3 regions of the Arthrobacter sp. SPT-J7 genome follow, and region 1 is predicted to be linked to each of the others. Evidence: riboswitches for the same ligand, from Rfam matches in the RefSeq annotation. Region 1 holds a riboswitch; each other region holds the start of a gene.
The links. A riboswitch is a leader RNA that binds a small molecule or an ion and turns the genes downstream of it on or off. The one in region 1 is predicted to bind cyclic di-AMP.

Region 1 (6,163 bases):
GGCCGAACGCTCAGCGCCGATACACGCCATGTGCGCGATGTCCGCCGCCGCCCAGTGGTCAGGCTGCAACTCGCCCTGCCACCACCCGTCGGCAGAGCGTGCGCCGGACGGCTCAGCCGACACCACCAGCCGGAGCTTCCGGACCAGTGACTTCTGCCGCCGCTTCTCGCCGTCGTCCATCGCTGCCACGTAAGCGAGCGTCCCGGCCCGATCGCCGGCCGCCAGCAAGTCAAACAGCGGATTGTCGACCGCCGACGTCGGCAAAGTATCACTCATGCAGCTAATCTAGCCGCGTTGACTTCCCGCAGGGTCATCGTTGGTTCCGCTTCAAGGGCAGGCTCCGCAGGCTACCGAACCTAGCCCCGCCGCCCGACCGCATAGGCTGGCAAGCATGGACTCCCCTATCCAGAGCTACCTGCGCACATTGCACGCCGAGCTCGCCGGGCTCAAGGACGGCAAGCCCTACGGCGGTATTCCCGCGATGGCGGGGGTGGACCCCGACAAGTTCGCCATTTGCCTGGCCACGGTGGACGGTTATGTCTATGAGGTCGGCGACTCCGGCGAAGAGTTCACCATCCAGTCCATTTCCAAGCCCTTCACCTACGGGCTGGCACTGTCCGATCTGGGCCTGGAGGCCGTGGACCGGAAGGTGGACGTGGAGCCGTCGGGCAACGCGTTCAACGAAATTTCGCTGGCCCCCGGCACCGGCCGCCCGGCCAACGCCATGATCAACGCCGGAGCCTTGACCGCCACGTCGCTGATCAAGGGCAGCGGCGGCAAGACCGGCTTCCGCCGCATCCTGGAACACTACTCGGCCTTCGCCGGCCGGGAGCTGTCGGTCAGCGAGCGCATTTACCAGTCGGAGGCGCGGCACGGTTACCGCAACCGGGCACTGGCACATCTACTGCGCTCCTTCGAGATCATCGAACAGGAGCCGGACCCGGTGGCGGAGGACTACTTCCGGCAGTGCTCGGTGCTGGTTACCTGCCGGGACCTGTCCGTCATGGCCGCCACCCTGGCCAACGGCGGCACCAATCCGCTGACCGGCAAACAGGTGCTGGATCTGGAGGTGGAGGAACGGGTCCTCTCCGTGATGGCCACCTGCGGCATGTACGACGACGCCGGGGCGTGGCTCTCCGACGTGGGGATGCCGGCCAAATCAGGGGTCGGCGGCGGGCTGCTCGCGGTGTTGCCGGGCCAGCTGGGTCTGGCCGTCTACTCACCGCCGCTGAACGATCACGGCAGCAGCGTCCGCGGGGTGGAGGCCAGCCGGCGGATCTCGCACGACATGGGGCTGCACTTCGTCCGGGCGGCTCGCACCGGCCGCAATGCCATCCGCGCCAGCTATGACATCGCCGACGCCCCGTCCGGCATCCGCCGCACCGAAGAGGCCGCAGATGTGCTGCGGGACAACGCACACCGCGCCCGGGTGATCGAGCTGAACGGCGATCTGCTGTTCGCCGGCACGGAATCCATGGTGCGCGAGGTCAGCGACCTGGACGAGTCGGTGGAACTGATCATCCTGGACATGCGCCGGGTGGATGAAATCGCCCCGGTCGCCCTGGACATGCTCGAGCAGCTCCGCACGTCGCTGGCCCAGGCCGGACGCGGCTTGGTGCTGATCGACGGCGAAGGCGCCCTGGCGCAGCGGTTCGAAGAAGACGGGCGGGCGGTGCCGTCGTTCGCCACCCGCACCGCCGCCGTCGAATTCGCCGAAAACCAGTTGATCGCCAGTTACGGTGACGAGCTCTGCCAGCCAGCCACCGTGGACGTGACCGACTCGCCCGCGCTCAGCCCGCTCGCCGCCGAGGATGCCGCTGCGCTGGCCGACCTGATGGAAGAGCACAGCTACGACGACGGCGACGTCATCCGCCGCATCCGCCAACGCTTCGGCGGCGTCTACTTCATCCTGTCCGGCAGCGTCGTCACCACGTCGCCCGGCCCGGAGAACAGCCGGGTCAAGCTCACCACCTTGAGCGCCGGCATGACGTTCGGCGAAATGGCGCTGGGCAGCGCGGACCGGCAGGAAACGACCGTGCGCGCCGCCGGAAAGGTACGGGTCAAGCTACTCCCGGCCGAAGCGATCAGCCGGCTGGAGAGCGAAAACCCGCGCCTCGCCGTCGAGCTGTGGAAAGCATTAACCCGCGACGCGTACGCCCATGTAGACCGCTACATGCGCGAGACCGCCGTGCGGATCCGCGATTGAAACTAGAACGGGTACTGGGCGTGTCCGCTTTGCTGAATGGTGATCCAGCGCTCCTCGGTAAACGAATTGATGCCGGCCTGGCCGCCGAATTTGCCGTAGCCCGACTCCTGGATGCCGCCGAACGGGGCCATCGGCTCGTCCTGCACCGGTTGGTCGTTGACGTGGCTGATGCCGGTCTTGAGCCGCTGCGCCACCTCAAAGCCCTCGGCCAGGTTCTCGGTGATCACGCCAGAGGTCAGCCCGTAATTCGTGTCGTTGGCCAGCTGTACCGCCTGCTCCGGGCCGTCCACCTCCATCACCGTGGTGGCTGAACCAAAGATCTCCTCGTCGTAGATCCGCATCTCCTCGGTGATGCCGGACAGTACCGTCGCCGGCACCACGGCTTGGCCGGCCTTCTCCCCGCCGGCCAGCACCTGCGCACCCTTGGAAACGGCGTCGTCGATCAGTGCGTACTGCCGGTCCGCCGAGCTTTGGTTGACCTGCGGTCCAATGACCGTGGCCTGGTTCATCGGGTCGCCGGTGGGAAGCTTGGCCACCTTTTCCGCAAAACGGCTAGAGAATTCATCCGAGATGCTGCGGTCCACGATCACCCGGTCGATGGACATGCAGATCTGTCCGGCGTTCATGAACGCGCCGAAGGCCGCGGCTTGGACGGCGTAGTCGATGTCTGCGTCTTTCAGCACCACCAGCGAGTTCTTGCCGCCGAGCTCGAGCACCGCCGGCTTCAGGTTCTGTGCCGCCAGCGTGCCGATGATCCGTCCGACTTTGGTGGAACCGGTGAAATTTACGTTCCGGACGCGCGGGTCGGAGATCAAGGTACTGACGACGTCGTTGGCGTCCGCGCGGTCGTTCGTGATCACGTTGAGCACCCCCGGCGGTAGGCCGGCATCCAGCATGGCATCCGCGAGGAACAGTCCGCAGGCCAGCGGCGCGTCCTCGCTGGGTTTGAGCACCACCGTATTGCCCACGGCCAGCGGGATGGCTATGGCACGGATGCCCAGGATGAACGGAGCGTTCCACGGCGACAGCGCCGCCACCACACCATAGGGCTGGCGGACCGAGAGCGAGAGCTTGCCCGGCAGATCGGTGGCGAGCACATCGCCCCGCGGAGCAGTGGTGGCTGCCGCGGCGGAGCGCAGGATGTTGGCGGCCAGCTGGATGTTGAAGCCGGCCCAGACCGCTACTCCACCGACTTCGCCGGCCATCAGCTCGATGCCCTGCTGCAGCCGCTCCTCCAACAGATCGGCAGCTTTCAGGAAGATTTTCGCTCGTTGGGTCGGAGGCGTGGCGGCCCAGGAGTCGAAGGCCGACGACGCCGCGTTGACGGCCCGCGTCACATCCTCCGGACCAGCGGCGGCGACGGTGGCGTAAGAGTCTCCTGTGTAGGGACTGATGTCCTCGGTGGTTTTGCCGGAAACCGCAGGCACGTGCTCGCCGTTGATGATCAGATCACGGGTGATGGGCATGGCGCTTCATTCCTCTCCGAAGTGGCTGGGCCACGCCGCCGGCCGCAAGCCGAAGCGCCGGCCGTTACGCGGCCCGGTTAATCCGGAGCCTACTCCCGCCGTCGGGCTCCGACAATGGGTTGTTTTGCGCGCTGTGGAAACCCATTGAGCGGGCTCATTTGGTGATGATCTTCACTCGGAAGGCCCGAAAATGGGCTTAAAAACGGAGTGAGCGACGGAGGTCTGTTCCCAAAGTTGTAGCAAGCAGCCTTTGTAGGGTGGGCGATAAACGGGCCGAGGGACGTTGCGCTTGTCCGGCTTTCAGGTTATCCACAGGTAAATTTCAGGGCTTGGACAGTTATCGAACTGTTATGTAACGTAATGATCACGTCGGCGATCAAGCCGCCGTCCTCGGAAGGTATTGCTGAGCTCTGCCAACCTTTCCGGGTTTGTTCGTTAGACATCTGGCAGAGGCGGGGGACCCACTTTCCGGGCCCCTTAGGGGCCCTTGGGGTTAAGTCGCGTGGAGTGCATGCCGCACTACCGCACGACCGGGTGACTCCCATCCGAATCCGACAGCTCACCTCGTAAGCATTGGGAGAGGTTACTTCTTGCTGCTCAAAAACAACCGTGCACGCCACCGCGCCACCCCCGTCCGCAACACCACTGTGGCCGGCCTGACCAACGCTGTTTCATCCCACGCCGGCACCGTCGGCCGCAGCGCCGCCGTTGTCACGGCTGCCGGAGGCCTGATGCTGGGCGTCGGCATGCCGGCCAACGCTGCCGCCAATGTCACTGTCCCGACCTACGGTGCAGCCGATGTTGCTGACGCCGTTGCCGCCCCGGCCAACACCAGCACCGAAGCTGCTTCCGACGCCGCCACCCACACCGTGGTCTCCGGCGACACCGTAGGCACGATCGCCGCCCAGTACGGCAAGAACGTGCAGGATGTCTTGGCCATCAACGGGCTGAACGCTTACACGATCATCTACCCGGGCGACCAGATCGCGCTGACCGGTTCCGCGCAGGGCACCCAGTCCGGCGGCCAGGTTGCTCTGGGCTCCGGCGCAGGCGCCAGCGTGGCTGCCGCAGCCACCCAGGCTGCACCGGCAGACACCGCCACCGTTTCGCTGGCCAGCACCGACATCGAGCTCGCTTCCAGCAACCAGAGCATCGTGGACATCGCCATGCAGGGTCTGGGCACGCCTTACGTCTGGGGCGGCACCTCCACCTCCGGCTGGGATTGCTCCGGCTTCACCCAGTGGGTTTACGCCCAGGTAGGCGTCGATCTCCCCCGCACCAGCCAAATGCAGGGCGGCGCCCTGACGCCGACCAGCAACCCGAAGGCCGGCGACCTGGTCGTGCAGAACGGTGGAGCCCACATCGGCATCTACCTCGGCGACGGCAAGATGATCAGCGCGCTCAACCCGAGCCAGGGCACCCTGGTTCACGACGTGAGCGCCATGCCGGTCACCGGCTACTACACCATCTAGTAGCACCACAGTTTCCTGGGCCGGCTATTCCCCCCAACGGCTGGCCCAGGACCACAGGGAGCCCCGTCGGCCACGCGCCGACGGGGCCTCTCCTCTTTAAATAGGGGCGTCTCCTCGTCAACTGCCGGGTTTTCCTCTTTAACCGGCCGGCTCCTCTTTTTGGGCCCCGTGTTTTTTCCGGCGAAGCTTCTCCTTATTAACAACGGGTCCTCTTTAACAACGAGACCTTGCCTCCGTGACGGGTAACCGCTGCCTTAACCGGCGAAGCTTCTCCCTTTGGGGCGGGGCTTCTCCTCTTTACGCGCTTTGCGGTGCGCGGACCAACTCTGCCCCGAGGCTTGGCTTCGGGAACTGCAGCGCACTCCCCCGCCCCACTCCAGGGCGACTCTGCCCGGGCACCGTCGTCGTGATTTGCCAGAGCATGAGGCGGAGCGGGAATAGGCCCTGCTGACCGAGGGTTAGACTACTATTCCGCCGTTTTCGCCGGCGCTCTTGGCCCTTCGGCGGCCGACCACAACAGCACGCACTCCCACCCGAGGATTCTCCCGTGAGTAATGAACCGTCGACGAATAGTGCCTCGGCGCGGCCCGGGCAGGCCCAGGGCGGCGGCTTGACGGCAGATGAATCACGCCGCAACCGCAAGGTGATCGGCATCCTGCTGGTTTCCGCTTTTGTGGTGATCCTGAACGAGACCATCATGTCCGTGGCCTTGACCGACCTGATGGAAGACCTGCACATCAGCGCCCGCGCGGCCCAATGGCTGACCACCGCGTTCATGCTGACCATGGCGGTGGTCATCCCGGTCACCGGCTTCCTACTTCAGCGTTTCACCACGCGGCAGGTTTTCACCGCGGCGATGCTGCTGTTCTCGTCGGGCACACTGCTGGCCGCCCTGGCTCCCGGCTTCGAGGTACTGCTGGTGGCGCGGGTGGTGCAGGCGTCGGGCACGGCCATCATGATGCCGCTGCTGATGACCACGCTGATGAACCTGGTGCCAGCGGAGGACCGCGGGAAAACCA
Region 2 (6,163 bases), 100 kb from region 1:
ACACCACCGAGATGTACCTGCGCACCATCCTCGAGCTCGAAGAAGAGAACATTGTCGCGCTGCGCGCCCGGATTGCCGAGCGGCTGCGCCATTCCGGCCCCACCGTCTCCCAGACAATCGGCCGGATGGAGCGGGACGGACTGGTAGTCGTCACCGGTGACAGGCATTTGGAACTGACCGAACTGGGCCGGCGCAAAGCAACCGAGGTTATGCGCAAGCACCGGCTGGCCGAGCGGTTGCTCTCCGATGTCATCGGCCTGGACTGGGCCTACGTCCATGACGAGGCCTGCCGCTGGGAACACGTGATGAGCGAACGGGTGGAGCAGCGGCTTTACGAACTGCTGGGCAAGCCGACGGTTTCCCCCTACGGCAACCCGATCCCGGGGTTGGAAGCGCTCGGCGGCCAGCCCGTGGAGGAATCCTACGGCTTGCTCAACCTGGCCCAGGCGATGGGCACGTACACGCCCGACAAGCAGGTCAGCATCATCAGGCTGGCCGAACCGATCCAGGTGGAGCCGGAACTGCTGGTCCAGCTGGAAGAGGGCGGACTGAAGCCCGGCGCGACACTGCAACTGGAGACCGCCGGGGAGTACATTTCCGTGCGCGTGCCGGGCATCGAGGGGGCTCTGGAATTGCCTCCGGAGGTCGCGGCCCACATCTTTGTCTCGATGGAATGAATCGTTGCGCCGCGGAATTACGCGGCTTGGATAACGGATTTATCACTTTCACTGACTTTCCGTATAGTTAATCCGGGCGCCGAGCTATCGGTCCCCCACCCTCCGCAAGCCGAGCCCTGTCGGCGGGGGAGTGGATCCGTGAGACAGGGGCGGAGGACCCACCAAGCGGCAGTTTGTACGCTGCCTTGGGGTGAAGCCGCAGCGGGCAAAGCCACAGTGAATCGTTCCACTAAAGCTCTGCGCGATGCGGCCGAGTTTTCTCTTGACTCGAATCCGACAGCTAACTTCGCAGGCGCTTTGGGAGAGGTATAGATTTTGGCAGGACACAAAGCCTCGGGACGGCGCCGTTTAACCGCCCCGGTCGAGCACCCACGCCCTCGCGCAGCGACAGCCGGACGGCGGCGTGCGCAGCCGGCACCGTCGCCGGTAGCAGTCGCCGCACGCGACGTTGGCCATAAAACCGCGATTGTCGCTGCCGCCTCCGGCATGGCGCTGACCGTGATGCTTCCGACGACGGCCGGCGCCACAGCCGACGCCCCGCAGGAAGCACTGGCAACCAGCAGCATCTCAGCGGCTACCGAAGCACGCCTGACCTTTGAACGGGCCGCGCTGACCAGTAAGTTCGACCCGGACACCAAGCTGAAGCAGGTCATGGTCGCCTCCGGCGGGAAGGCTAAGCCGATCGGCAGCGAAGGGTCCCTTTCGCAGCCGATGGACGAGCTGATCAAGACCTCGCCGTTCGGCTACCGGGTCAGCCCCATCACCGGTTACGCCGGAGAATTGCACACCGGCCAGGACTACGGGGCACCCTGCGGTACGCCGGTACACTCCGCGGCCGGCGGCACAGTCGTCGAAGCCGGGTTCCAGGTCGGCGGTGGCGGAAACCGGATTGTGGTGGACCACGGCAATGGCCTGGAGACCACATACAACCACCTGAGCACCATCGACACGACGGTGGGCGCCACCGTGGCGCGGGGCGAGGTTCTGGGCGAAAGCGGCACCACTGGAGCCTCAACCGGCTGCCATCTGCATTTCGAAGTCATGGTCAACGGCAAGCTGGTGGACCCCACCGGCTGGCTCTGATTGACACGCCGTAACCGGAATGTGACTCAGTCGCCAAACTGTTATAAGGTTTCACCTGTGCCTGGCAGCAACTGCCAGGCACCTTCGGGCGGAATGCCGAACTCTGCCGTCGCCCGAAGTTCGTTCGCACCGAATCGCATGGCAGAGGCGGGGGAACCACTTCCCGGACGTCGCAGGACGTCCTTGGGGTAAAGCCGATCAGGCCCGGGCCACCAGCCCGGAAGCCGACCGGCCGGATGAACTCCCATCCGAACCCGACAGCTCACCTCGCAGGCATTTGGGAGAGGTACAACCGTGTCCAAGAGCATTACTGCGGGCCGCCACCGTGCGACCCCTGTCCGCACCAGCCCGCTTGAGACGATTTCCAAGGCTGTTTCCGCAAACGCCGGAACTGTTGGACGCCAAGGTGCCGTTATCGCCGCTGCTACCGGCATCGTTCTAACCGGTGCCATTCCGGCTCAGGCCGTCAGCGCCGACCGCAGCGTCGACGCCCCGGCCCGCATCCAGGTGGAAGCCGTGCAGGCTTCGCCGGCTGTGAAACTGACCTTCGAACGTGCTCGGATTACGTCCACCCCGGCACCGCAGACCGTGGTCCAGCCCGTCTCGAACGAGATCAACCCGACGACCGGCGACGATGCCGCATCGAACAAGGGCAAGTCCAGCAAAAAGAGCGGCGAAGCTGCCGCCAGCGGCGTGGCCGGCGCCATCGTCGCTGCCGCGTACGGCCAGATCGGTGTGGGTCAGGACTGCACCGCACTGGTTGAGAACGCGCTGCGCGCGGCCGGCTTCTCGGTCGGCGACCTCGCCCCGGCACAGTTCTTCGCCTACGGCACGCAGGTCTCCACCCCGCAGCCGGGCGACATCATCTACTACGCCAACGGCGGCGCCGGCGTGGCCCACGTGGCCATCTACGTTGGCAACGGCCAGGCCGTCCACGGCGGCTGGGCCGGTTACAGCACCGTGCTGGGCAGCGCCTACATCGGCTCCGGACCGGTGTTCATCCGCCCGGCGGGCTAAGGGCCTTCCTGAGGCCCTCTCTAGGGGGTGTATCGCGGCGTGCCTTTCGGGGCGCGCCGTCGGTCCTTAAACCCCGCTTGCGGCGGTGCGACGGGCGCCTGAATCCCCTTTTCGGTGCGTATGGGGCAACCTCCGTAACCTAAAGATCACCGTTCCGTGATCAGAACGTGACAATGCTCGCTGCATCGTATACGCTGTTACTCGTTCCAGCTGCCAGCGGCTGGTACCTCTGGGTGGATTGCCGAGCTCTGCCACCATCCAGGGTTCGTTCGCAAAAACTTCGCGGGCAGAGGCGGGGGAACCAAATTCGGGTTCCGTACAGGAACCCTTGGGGTTAAGTCGTAGGGCTCTCAGGCTTTTGCCGGGGAGGACTACGGCCGGGTGCACTCCCATCCGAATCCGACAGCTCACCTCGCAGGCATTGGGAGAGGCCTTTAACGTGTTCAATAACACCGTCACCGGGCGCCACCGCGCCGTTTCCGTCCGCACTAACCCGCTGGAGACGATTTCCAAAGCCGTCTCATCCAATGCCGGATCCATGGGGCGCTCCGCAGCCGTTATTGCTGCCGCCTCCGGATTGGCCCTGACCGCCGGCATCCCCGCGCAGTCAGCCACCATCGAACGCACTGCGTCCACCGTGTCCGTTCCCAGCCGCGTGCAGGTGGACACGGTCCAGGCTTCCAGTGCTGTCGAACTGACCTTCTCGCGCCCCGACATCACGTCGACTCCGGCCCCTAAGCCGGAGCCAGTGGTCGAAGCCGTGGCCCAGGAAGTGGAGCCGGTTGTCGAGCAAGCGGCAGACGCAGCACAGACTGCGGTCCAGGAAGCCGCCCCGGCGGCCGCAGCGCAGCCCGCAGCCGCCAAGCCCGCAGCTGCCAAGGCCGCCGCACCCGCACCCGCCACCGCCTCCGCCAGTGGCGTGGCTTCCACCCTGGTCTCCTCCGCTTACGGCCAGATCGGTATTTCGCAGGACTGCACCGCCATGGTGGAGAAGGCCCTCCGCGCCGCCGGTAAGTCGGTGGGCGACCTCGCCCCGGCGCAGTTCCTCAGCTACGGCACGCAGGTTTCCACCCCGCAGCCGGGCGACCTGCTCTACTACTCCGACGGCGGCGCCGGGGTTGCGCACATCGCCATCTACGTGGGCAACGGCCAGGCCGTCCACGGCGGCTGGACCGGTTACACCACCGCGTTGGCCAGCGCCGATGTGGGATCCGGCTACGTCGCCATCCGCGTCAACTAGGCTTCGGTCTTTTCCGGTCTGCTAGACCGTCCACCGGCCCCGGTACATGCCCAGCGTGGACCGGGGCCGGTGCCGTTTTTGGCCTAACGGCGGCCGCCCGCCTGATCCGCCGAGGACCGGAGAACAGCCGGCGAACATCTGGCTGCTCCGGTCGAAACTGCCCACCAACAGCGAAAAAAGTTAGCGCAGAACGTATCGACCGTCATACTCTTTGACTGTTAGTGCAGAAAATCCAGTCCCCGACCGGAGCTGAAGCACCGGTCGGGTTGGCCACACCTAGAGGAATGTGCATGCGCACACTCGTTCTGAATGCTGGATACGAACCGCTGGCGGTCGTCACCTTCCGCCGGGCGCTGCTGCTTGTGCTCACCGGCAAGGCCAGCGTGATCGCGGAAGACGGTGATCCCGTCGTCGGGCCGAACGACATTCTGGGCCGCCCTTCGGTGATCCTGCTTAACCGGTACATTAAGATTCCGTACAATCAGGACACCGCCGTGACCCGCCGCGGAGTGCTGCGCCGGGACAACCACCTGTGCGCCTACTGCGGCAAGACGGCCACCACGGTGGACCATGTGAGGCCGCGCTCGCGCGGAGGTGCGGACAGTTGGGAGAATCTAGTGGCCTGCTGCCTGCGCTGCAATAACGCCAAGGGCGACCGCACACTGGCCCAGATGGGCTGGAGCCTGCGGTTCACGCCCCGCCCGCCTAGCGGTGCGCGCTGGCGGATCCGCGATCTGGACCGGCCGGCCCCCGCCTGGAGCCAGTTCCTCGACAGGCATACCGCCGCGTGACTGCTCCCGAATTCGACGCCGTCGTGCTGGCTGGCGGCCGATCCTCGCGGCTGGGCGGAAGCCCCAAGGCCCTGCTGCAACTGGACGGGTCCACGCTGTTGCGCCGCACGCTGGAGGCTGTCCACGGCGCCCGGCGGATCGCCGTCGTGGGCCCGGAGGACCTGCTGGAGGAAGTGGACGCTTTCCGCCGGTCGGTGGCTTCCGGACCGCCCCGGCTTCTGCTGACCCGGGAGGACCCGCCGTTCTCCGGTCCGGCAGCGGGCATCGCGGCCGGGGTGCAGGCTCTGGCGGCCGAGACAGATGGCCGTTCACCGGCTCCTGCACCGGGCGACGACGGCGGCGCACCGGCTCCTGCGCCGGACGACGACGACGGCGCACCGGCTGTGGCACCGGACGACGACGGCGTCCCGGGCCGGGCGCCGTTCACCCTGCTCTTTGCCTGCGATATGCCGTGGCTGGCCGGGCTGCCGGAACTGCTGCTGGGCGGTGCCGCCCGCGCGCCGCAGGCGAAGCTCTGGATCCCGGTGGACACCGACGGCAAACGGCAGCAGTTGGCTTGCTGTGCGGACAGTGCAGCCTTGGTGGCAGCGGTGCAAAAGGCCGGGGGAGCGGCCGGGCTGGAAGGCCAACCGGTGCGAAGGCTGCTGGACAAGCTGCAGGCGGTCGAGCTCCCGTTGGAGCGGGCCGCGAGGCACACCTCCGACGTGGACACCTGGCAGGACGCGGGCCGCTTTGGCATTGCCCGGCCCGCACCGTAGCCTGAAACAAACGTTGTCCTAGCCCGCGCACCGGGCGGATCGGAGGCCATTGTGTCCGGAGCGGCCGAACAGCTCTCCCCGTATGTCAGCGAACTGCTCCAGGCGCTGGAACTCGAGGACATGCCGGTGGATATCGACGCCGTGCTGGGGCTGGCAGGAGTGGCCGCCCACAGCGTGGTCCGTCCCGCTGCGCCGCTGACCACCTTCGTGGTGGGCTACGCCGCCGGCTTCGCGGCCGCCACCGGACAGGCCACACCGGAGGTGGCCATCCGCGCGGCCTCGCGCGTGGCCGACGCAGTTGCGCGCCGCCACGGCGCAGTGCAGGAGTGAGCGGCTCCGGCCTGCGCTGGGAAGATGCCCGGGCCGCCGCGTACGCGGCCGGCCAGGCTGCAGCGCGCCGGCCGGCCTCCGACGTGGAGCTGGCAGCATGCGCCGGCCGCACACTGGCCGCCGACCTGACGGCGCTGCTGCCGGTCCCGCACTACGCCTCGTCCGCCATGGACGGCTGGGCCATTGCCGGCCCCGGGCCGTGGCAACTGGTGCCGGCCGGCACTCCGCTGCGACCGGGGCAGGCCACGCCGGTGGTCACCGGAGGCC
Region 3 (6,163 bases), on a different contig from region 1:
GGGGACACGGCGCAGCTGCAGGCCGGTGCTGCAGCGGGCGGGGCCGCCGGTGGCACCGCTGTCCCAGCCGGCCAGGTGCCTGGGGTGGCGAAACCAGCCAAGCGACGCGCCGGTGTGCCCGTATGGCGTACCGGTAAGCCGGACGCTTTTCTTGCTGCTGCCGTGGACACGGCTCGAGCAGCCATCGAAGGCATCACCGCGGCGGCGGATGTTGGGCAGCACCTCGCGGCCAAGAGCGAAGGCGACCGCCTGGTCACCCACCTCTTTGCGTGCAGGCTGCCCGGCTATGCCGGCTGGCAGTGGTTCGCGGTGCTGACCCGGAATTCGCGGTCCAAGGTGGTCACGGTTAACGAGCTCGGCCTCTTGCCGTCCGAGGAGTCCATCCTCGCCCCTGAATGGGTTCCGTGGGCCGAACGGGTCCGGCCCGAGGATGAACAGGAACAGGAATCGGGGCGCGGTGAGGACCGGTCGCACGAGGCGGAAGCCGCTACGCCCGCCGCCGGTGCAGAGCCGACTGATGGACGTGCTGACCACGCTGATGTGCTGGAAACAGACGCCGCCGGGCCTGCCGCCACCCAACCTGCCGCCACTCAGCCTGTCGATGGGGATGCTGGAGCCCTGGACGATGTAGTCCCGGATGACCAGGCCCATGACGACCAACCACAGGTGGACCAGGCCGAAGTTGAGGAAGCTGACGTGGCGGAGCAGCCCTCAGGCCAGCACTCCGGGACAGATTAAGGCACGGAAACAACCGCGCCCAAACAAGGAAACTGAGCTAAGAAACGCAACGGCGCCGACCGGGCAGGACCCGGGCGGCGCCGTCGTGCGTTAAGGCCGGAGGTTACGTCAGCCGGTTACGTGGGCAGTTTCGATCACTTGCGCAGTTCGCCCGCCACATAGTCGATGCTCGCAAGAAGCGCGGAAACATCGGCCGGTTCAATGGCCACGAAGGTTGCAATGCGCAGCTGGTTGCGGCCGAGCTTGCGGTACGGCTCGGTGTCCACGATCCCGTTGGCGCGAAGGACTTTGGCGACCACTGCGGCATCCACGGACTCATCGAAGTCAATGGTTGCGATGACGTTTGAACGCTCATCCGGCTTCGTCACGAACGGGGTTGCGAACTCCGAAGCCTCTGCCCAGCTGTAGATACGTCCGGCAGAGTCTGCCGTGCGCGAAGAAGCGAAGTCCAGTCCGCCGTTGGAGTTCAGCCACTGCACTTGGGCGTCCAGCGTTACCAGCGTGGAGAGTGAGGGCGTGTTGTAGGTCTGGTTCAACCGCGAATTGTCGACGGCCGTCTGCAGGTCCAGGAAATCCGGAATCCAGCGGTCACCCGCCTTGATCCGCGCCGCGCGTTCCAGGGCGGCGGGGGAGAACAGCCCAAGCCAGAGGCCTCCGTCCGACGCAAAATTCTTCTGCGGAGCAAAGTAGTAGACGTCACTTTCCGCGACGTCCACGTCCAGCCCGCCCGCGGCAGAGGTAGCATCCACCAGTACCAGGGCACCCTCATCTGCGCCGGCAACACGCTGTACCGGGGCTGAAACGCCCGTGCTGGTCTCGTTCTGGGGCCAGGCGTAAACGTCCACGCCGGCTTCGGCCGTGGCTGAAGGGCGTGTGCCCGGCTCGGACTTGATGATGGACGAGGAGCCCAGGAAGGGCGCTTTGTTGGTGGCTGCCGCAAATTTGGACCCGAACTCGCCGAAGGAAAGGTGCTGGGCCTTGTTTTCAACCAGGCCGAAGCTCGCCACATCCCAGAAAGCCGTCGAACCGCCAACGCCCAGGACCACTTCGTAGCCGTCGGGGGCACGGAAGAACTGGCTGAGACCTTCGCGGACGGAACCCACGAGGTTCTTGACCGGGGCCTGCCGGTGGGACGTGCCGAGGATGTTCTTCGAAGCCGCGGACAGCGCATCGATCTGCTCCTGCCTGACCTTGGAAGGCCCGGCGCCGAACCGTCCATCCTGGGGCAGGAGGTCGGCGGGAATAGTGATGCTGGTTTCGCTCACGGGTGCTCCAATTTCGGCGTGGACATGGCTTTGGTCCGGTCGGATGTTGGTGGCCGGCAGCCGGGGACGACTGCAACCAGGGCCTCCCTCATTCTGCCTGAACCGCTCTATCGGCGGGAACCGGAACCGTCATAGTCCAGCCAATGAGACGGCCCGCCCGCACCCACTGAACTAATCGGACAAAGTCAAAATAGGCTAAGCTTTTCCACGGACTACGTCGCGGTGAAGGCGATACGGTGGGACAACGCTAGGTACTGTGCTCGAGGAGCTGAGCTGGATGACGGATCTGATCGATACTACGGAGATGTACCTTCGGACCATTCTGGAGCTCGAGGAAGAGAACATCGTTGCCCTTCGTGCGCGTATCGCCGAGCGGCTGCGGCACTCGGGGCCTACCGTCTCCCAGACCATCGGGCGCATGGAGCGGGACGGGCTGGTTGTGGTCTCAGGCGACCGCCACCTTGAGCTCACCGAGACGGGCCGGAAGCGTGCCACCGAAGTAATGCGCAAGCATCGCCTGGCCGAACGCCTTCTCGCTGATGTGATCGGACTGGACTGGGCCTATGTCCACGATGAAGCCTGCCGCTGGGAGCACGTGATGAGCGAGCGGGTGGAACGGCGCATCTACGAGTTGCTGAACCACCCCACGGAGTCCCCCTACGGAAATCCGATTCCGGGCCTTGCTGCCCTCGGCGGCGTGCCGTCCCTGGGTTTCGCGGACGGAGCCATCAGCCTTCTGGAGGCAATGAAGTCGTACGGTCCTGCCTCGGTGGTGACCGTCAGCCGGCTTGCCGAGCCCATCCAGGTAGAGCCTGAACTGCTCTCCCAGCTCGATGAGGGGGGCATCCGGCCGGGTGCCGCCGTGTCGCTGGAACGGGTGGGCGACTACATTTCGGTTCGGGTTCCCGGCATCGAAGGGGCGCTTGAGCTGCCCCCGGAGGTAGCCGCCCACGTCTTCGTGGCGATCAGCTAGAAGGCGGCGAAGGGCCCGATACCCCATGGGAAGGCAGTTACGCAAAGATAACGGAATTGTTACTTTGCGGCTTAAGCATCTATAGTTGAACCAAGCGTTGATATTAAAGCGTTACCTGATCTGGAGCCGAGCTCTGCCAGCGGATCAGGAGCACGAGTCGTAACTGGCAGAGGCGGGGGAACCACAAGCGGCAGCAGGGGACTGCCTTGGGGTGAAGTCCGTCAGCAGCAAGCCACTTCCAGTGAAGGATCCCTCCGGGATATCTCTGTGCCGAAGCTTGCTTACGGCGGACCGGGTCTTTGCACTCTCTGACCCGAATCCGACAGCTAACTTCGCAGGCTTTCCAGAGAGGAACCCTTCTTGACCATGCAGAATTCCAGGGGACGCCGCCGCGCGGCGGTCCCTGCTTCGACACCGCGTGTCGTCGAAGCCATCACCTCGGAACGCCCCCGCGATCCGCACCGTGATGCGCGCCGCCGTCGGGGTCCCTTCCGTCAGATCACTGAGTTCGCTGCTGCCAGCGGCATCGGCCAAAAGGCCGGTATCGCCCTCGCTGCCACCGGCCTGGTACTCACCGTGACCGTGCCGGCCACCAGTCCCGTGATGGCAACGGATGCCTCCGGATCCACTCCTGCGGCCGCGTCTGCTGTTGCCCCCCAGCCGCAGGTTTCCGCGGAAGCTGGCGCCCAGATCGACTTCAGCCGCTCTGCTGTAGTTACCCAGGCGGACCCGGATGGCAAGCTGAAACAACTTCTCAGTGCCCAGTCTGCCGGCGCCATCACCCGCGCCGCTTCCGCGGGAAGCCTTGGTGCCCCGCTCGCTGCCCTGACCACTGCGTCGCCCTTCGGCTACCGGGTCAGCCCCATCACCGGAGGCTCCGGCGATTTCCACCGGGGACAGGACTATGTGGCCCAGTGCGGCACCTCTGTGCTGGCCGCAGCCACCGGAACTGTCACGTTCGTTGGATGGCACCAGTACGGGGGCGGCAATCGTGTGGTGGTGGATCACGGCAATGGCCTGGAGACCACCTACAACCACCTGTCATCCTTCAGCGTAAGGGAGGGGCAGACGGTGTCCCGCGGGGACGTTGTGGCCCTCAGTGGGACCACAGGAGCCTCCACCGGCTGCCACCTCCACTTTGAGGTCCAGGTCAATGGCGAGGTTGTTGACCCGACCGGCTGGCTTTAGTCAAGTGACTGTGAGCTATCACTTGAACTTGACCAGCCGTGACCTGAATGTGACATTCACCCAAAACTGCTGTACCGTCTAACTCGCGCCAACTTTTCCGAAGTTGACGCTCTTGTGCGGATTGCCTAACTCTGCCACCGCTCAAGGTCCGTTCGCATTTCATCGTCTGGCAGGGGCGGGGGAACCAATTTTGGCCTTCAGCTTTTTGGAGGCCTTGGGGTTAAGTCGCAAAAGCTTCCCAGGAAGCTACGCGGCCGGGTGACTCCCATCCGAATCCGACAGCTCACCTCGTAGGCATTGGGAGAGGCTACCTTCGTGTCTTCACGCCATAATTCTGCGCGCCACCGTGCGCAACCGGTTCGTACCAACCCCCTGGACTCCATGTCCAAGGCTGTTAGTGCCAATGCCGGGACAGTAGGTCGCCAGGCTGCAGTCATCGCAGCTGCGTCCGGCCTCATCCTGACCATGGGCCTGCCGGCCAATGCAGCGGACACCACCGCTGGTGTTTCCGCCTCCACTGAGTCCGGATCCGCACAGAGCACCCTCGCGGTCACAGCGGCACCCACGGCTACCGTTTCCTTTGAGCGCCCCGTGGTCAAAACCACGCCGGCACCCAAGGTCGAAACGGTGCGTGCGCAATCCACTGCCTCCGGCAACCGGACCGCTACCACCGCTACCACCGCAGCTGCTCCGGAATCCGCCCCGCAGAAGCTCACTGAAACCGTTGCCTCCGCTTCCACTTCCGGAATCGCGGGCATTGCCTACACCGGCATCGGCCGTCCGTACGTTTGGGGCGGCACCACTCCCAACGGCTGGGATTGCTCAGGCTTTACCCAGTGGGTCTACGCCCAGGCCGGCATCAGCATCCCCCGCGTTAACGCGTGGACTGCAATGAAGCCCACCTCCACGCCGCAGCCGGGTGACCTGGTCATGCAGAACGGCGGCGCGCACGTCGGCATCTACGTCGGCAACGGCATGATGATCAGCGCCCTGAACCCGTCCCAGGGAACGCTGCTGCACTCGGTAGCTGCTACCGGCTCTTCCGCGTTTTTCACTATGAACTAGTTCTTCGACCCCAGGGTCCAAGGGCTTTCATTGCCCAAACACGCTCTTCGCTAAATCACCACACATCCCCGTTCGGGGCGTGCCGGCGTACCCCCAAGATGCCGGCGCGTCCAAACACCTTTGGCTGCCTACAAGCGGTTTGAAGGAAAACGAAAGAGAGAACTGATGACTACTCGTGCAACCGCACGGCACCGCGCCGAGGTCACCAAAACCAACTCGCTCGCCATCAGTGCCAAAGCTGTTGGCGAGAACGCCGGCGGCGTAGGGCGACAGGCGGCTGTTATAGCAGCCGCTTCCGGCCTGGTCCTTACCAGCGGCCTCGCTGCCAACGCTGCTGACGCCAACGTCCAGCGTGACTCTGCCCCGGCCTCCAACCTGGAAGTTGAATCAACGGTTGAGGCTCCGATCTCCGCCGCTTCCACCATTGCCATCTCCTTCGAGAAGCCCGCTGTGACCACCACCCCGGCTCCCGTTGTTGAAGCTCCGGAGCCTGAGGTTGAAGTCCAGGAAGCCGCTCCGGCTCCTGCGCCGGCCGCAAAGACCGCCGCGGTCGCAAAGGTAACCGCCACGGCTCCGGCTGCGGCAGCCCCCGCAGCTCCTGCCTCGGCAAGCGGCAAGGGTGCAGCCATCCTGTCCGCCGCTTACGCCCAGCTTGGCGTCATGCAGGACTGCACCATGCTGGTGACCAACTCATTGGCTGCCGTGGGCATCAACTTCCACGACTGGCCTGCAGGCTACCTTTCCCTGGGCCGTACGGTGAGCGCTGCTGAAGCTCAGCCGGGCGACCTGATTTACTACGCCGACGGCGGCGCCGGCATGGCCCATGTGGCTGTCTACGCTGGTAACGGCCAGGCGGTACACGGTGGCTACAACGGCAACCAGACCGTTGTCTTCAGCGCCAACGTTGGCTCCGGCCCGGTGTTCATCCGCGTCA

Region 2: it holds a riboswitch for cyclic di-AMP, as region 1 does, so the genes downstream of both, AC5RWX_RS09935 (NlpC/P60 family protein) here and AC5RWX_RS10405 (NlpC/P60 family protein) in region 1, are expected to answer to the same signal.
Region 3: it holds a riboswitch for cyclic di-AMP, as region 1 does, so the genes downstream of both, AC5RWX_RS22265 (C40 family peptidase) here and AC5RWX_RS10405 (NlpC/P60 family protein) in region 1, are expected to answer to the same signal.

What each region holds. Positions count from the first base shown of each region.
Region 1 covers NZ_JBNHFF010000005.1:173,906-180,068, reverse strand. The annotation lists gene AC5RWX_RS10420 (MerR family transcriptional regulator) at 1-276, opposite strand, end outside; gene glsA (glutaminase A) at 392-2,206, shown strand; gene AC5RWX_RS10410 (aldehyde dehydrogenase family protein) at 2,209-3,672, opposite strand; cyclic di-AMP (ydaO/yuaA leader) riboswitch at 4,074-4,258, shown strand; gene AC5RWX_RS10405 (NlpC/P60 family protein) at 4,263-5,144, shown strand; gene AC5RWX_RS10400 (MDR family MFS transporter) at 5,692-6,163, shown strand, end outside.
Region 2 covers NZ_JBNHFF010000005.1:69,613-75,775, forward strand. The annotation lists gene AC5RWX_RS09925 (iron-dependent transcriptional repressor DtxR) at 1-677, shown strand, start outside; cyclic di-AMP (ydaO/yuaA leader) riboswitch at 775-988, shown strand; gene AC5RWX_RS09930 (M23 family metallopeptidase) at 993-1,760, shown strand; cyclic di-AMP (ydaO/yuaA leader) riboswitch at 1,878-2,051, shown strand; gene AC5RWX_RS09935 (NlpC/P60 family protein) at 2,055-2,777, shown strand; cyclic di-AMP (ydaO/yuaA leader) riboswitch at 3,038-3,212, shown strand; gene AC5RWX_RS09940 (C40 family peptidase) at 3,217-4,017, shown strand; gene AC5RWX_RS09945 (HNH endonuclease) at 4,308-4,808, shown strand; gene mobA (molybdenum cofactor guanylyltransferase) at 4,805-5,566, shown strand; gene AC5RWX_RS09955 (DUF6457 domain-containing protein) at 5,618-5,896, shown strand; gene AC5RWX_RS09960 (molybdopterin molybdotransferase MoeA) at 5,893-6,163, shown strand, end outside.
Region 3 covers NZ_JBNHFF010000057.1:7,551-13,713, forward strand. The annotation lists partial or broken gene AC5RWX_RS22245 (DUF3027 domain-containing protein) at 1-448, shown strand, start outside; gene serC (phosphoserine transaminase) at 873-2,003, opposite strand; gene AC5RWX_RS22255 (iron-dependent transcriptional repressor DtxR) at 2,281-2,976, shown strand; cyclic di-AMP (ydaO/yuaA leader) riboswitch at 3,122-3,332, shown strand; gene AC5RWX_RS22260 (M23 family metallopeptidase) at 3,343-4,164, shown strand; cyclic di-AMP (ydaO/yuaA leader) riboswitch at 4,293-4,475, shown strand; gene AC5RWX_RS22265 (C40 family peptidase) at 4,546-5,229, shown strand; gene AC5RWX_RS22270 (NlpC/P60 family protein) at 5,395-6,163, shown strand, end outside.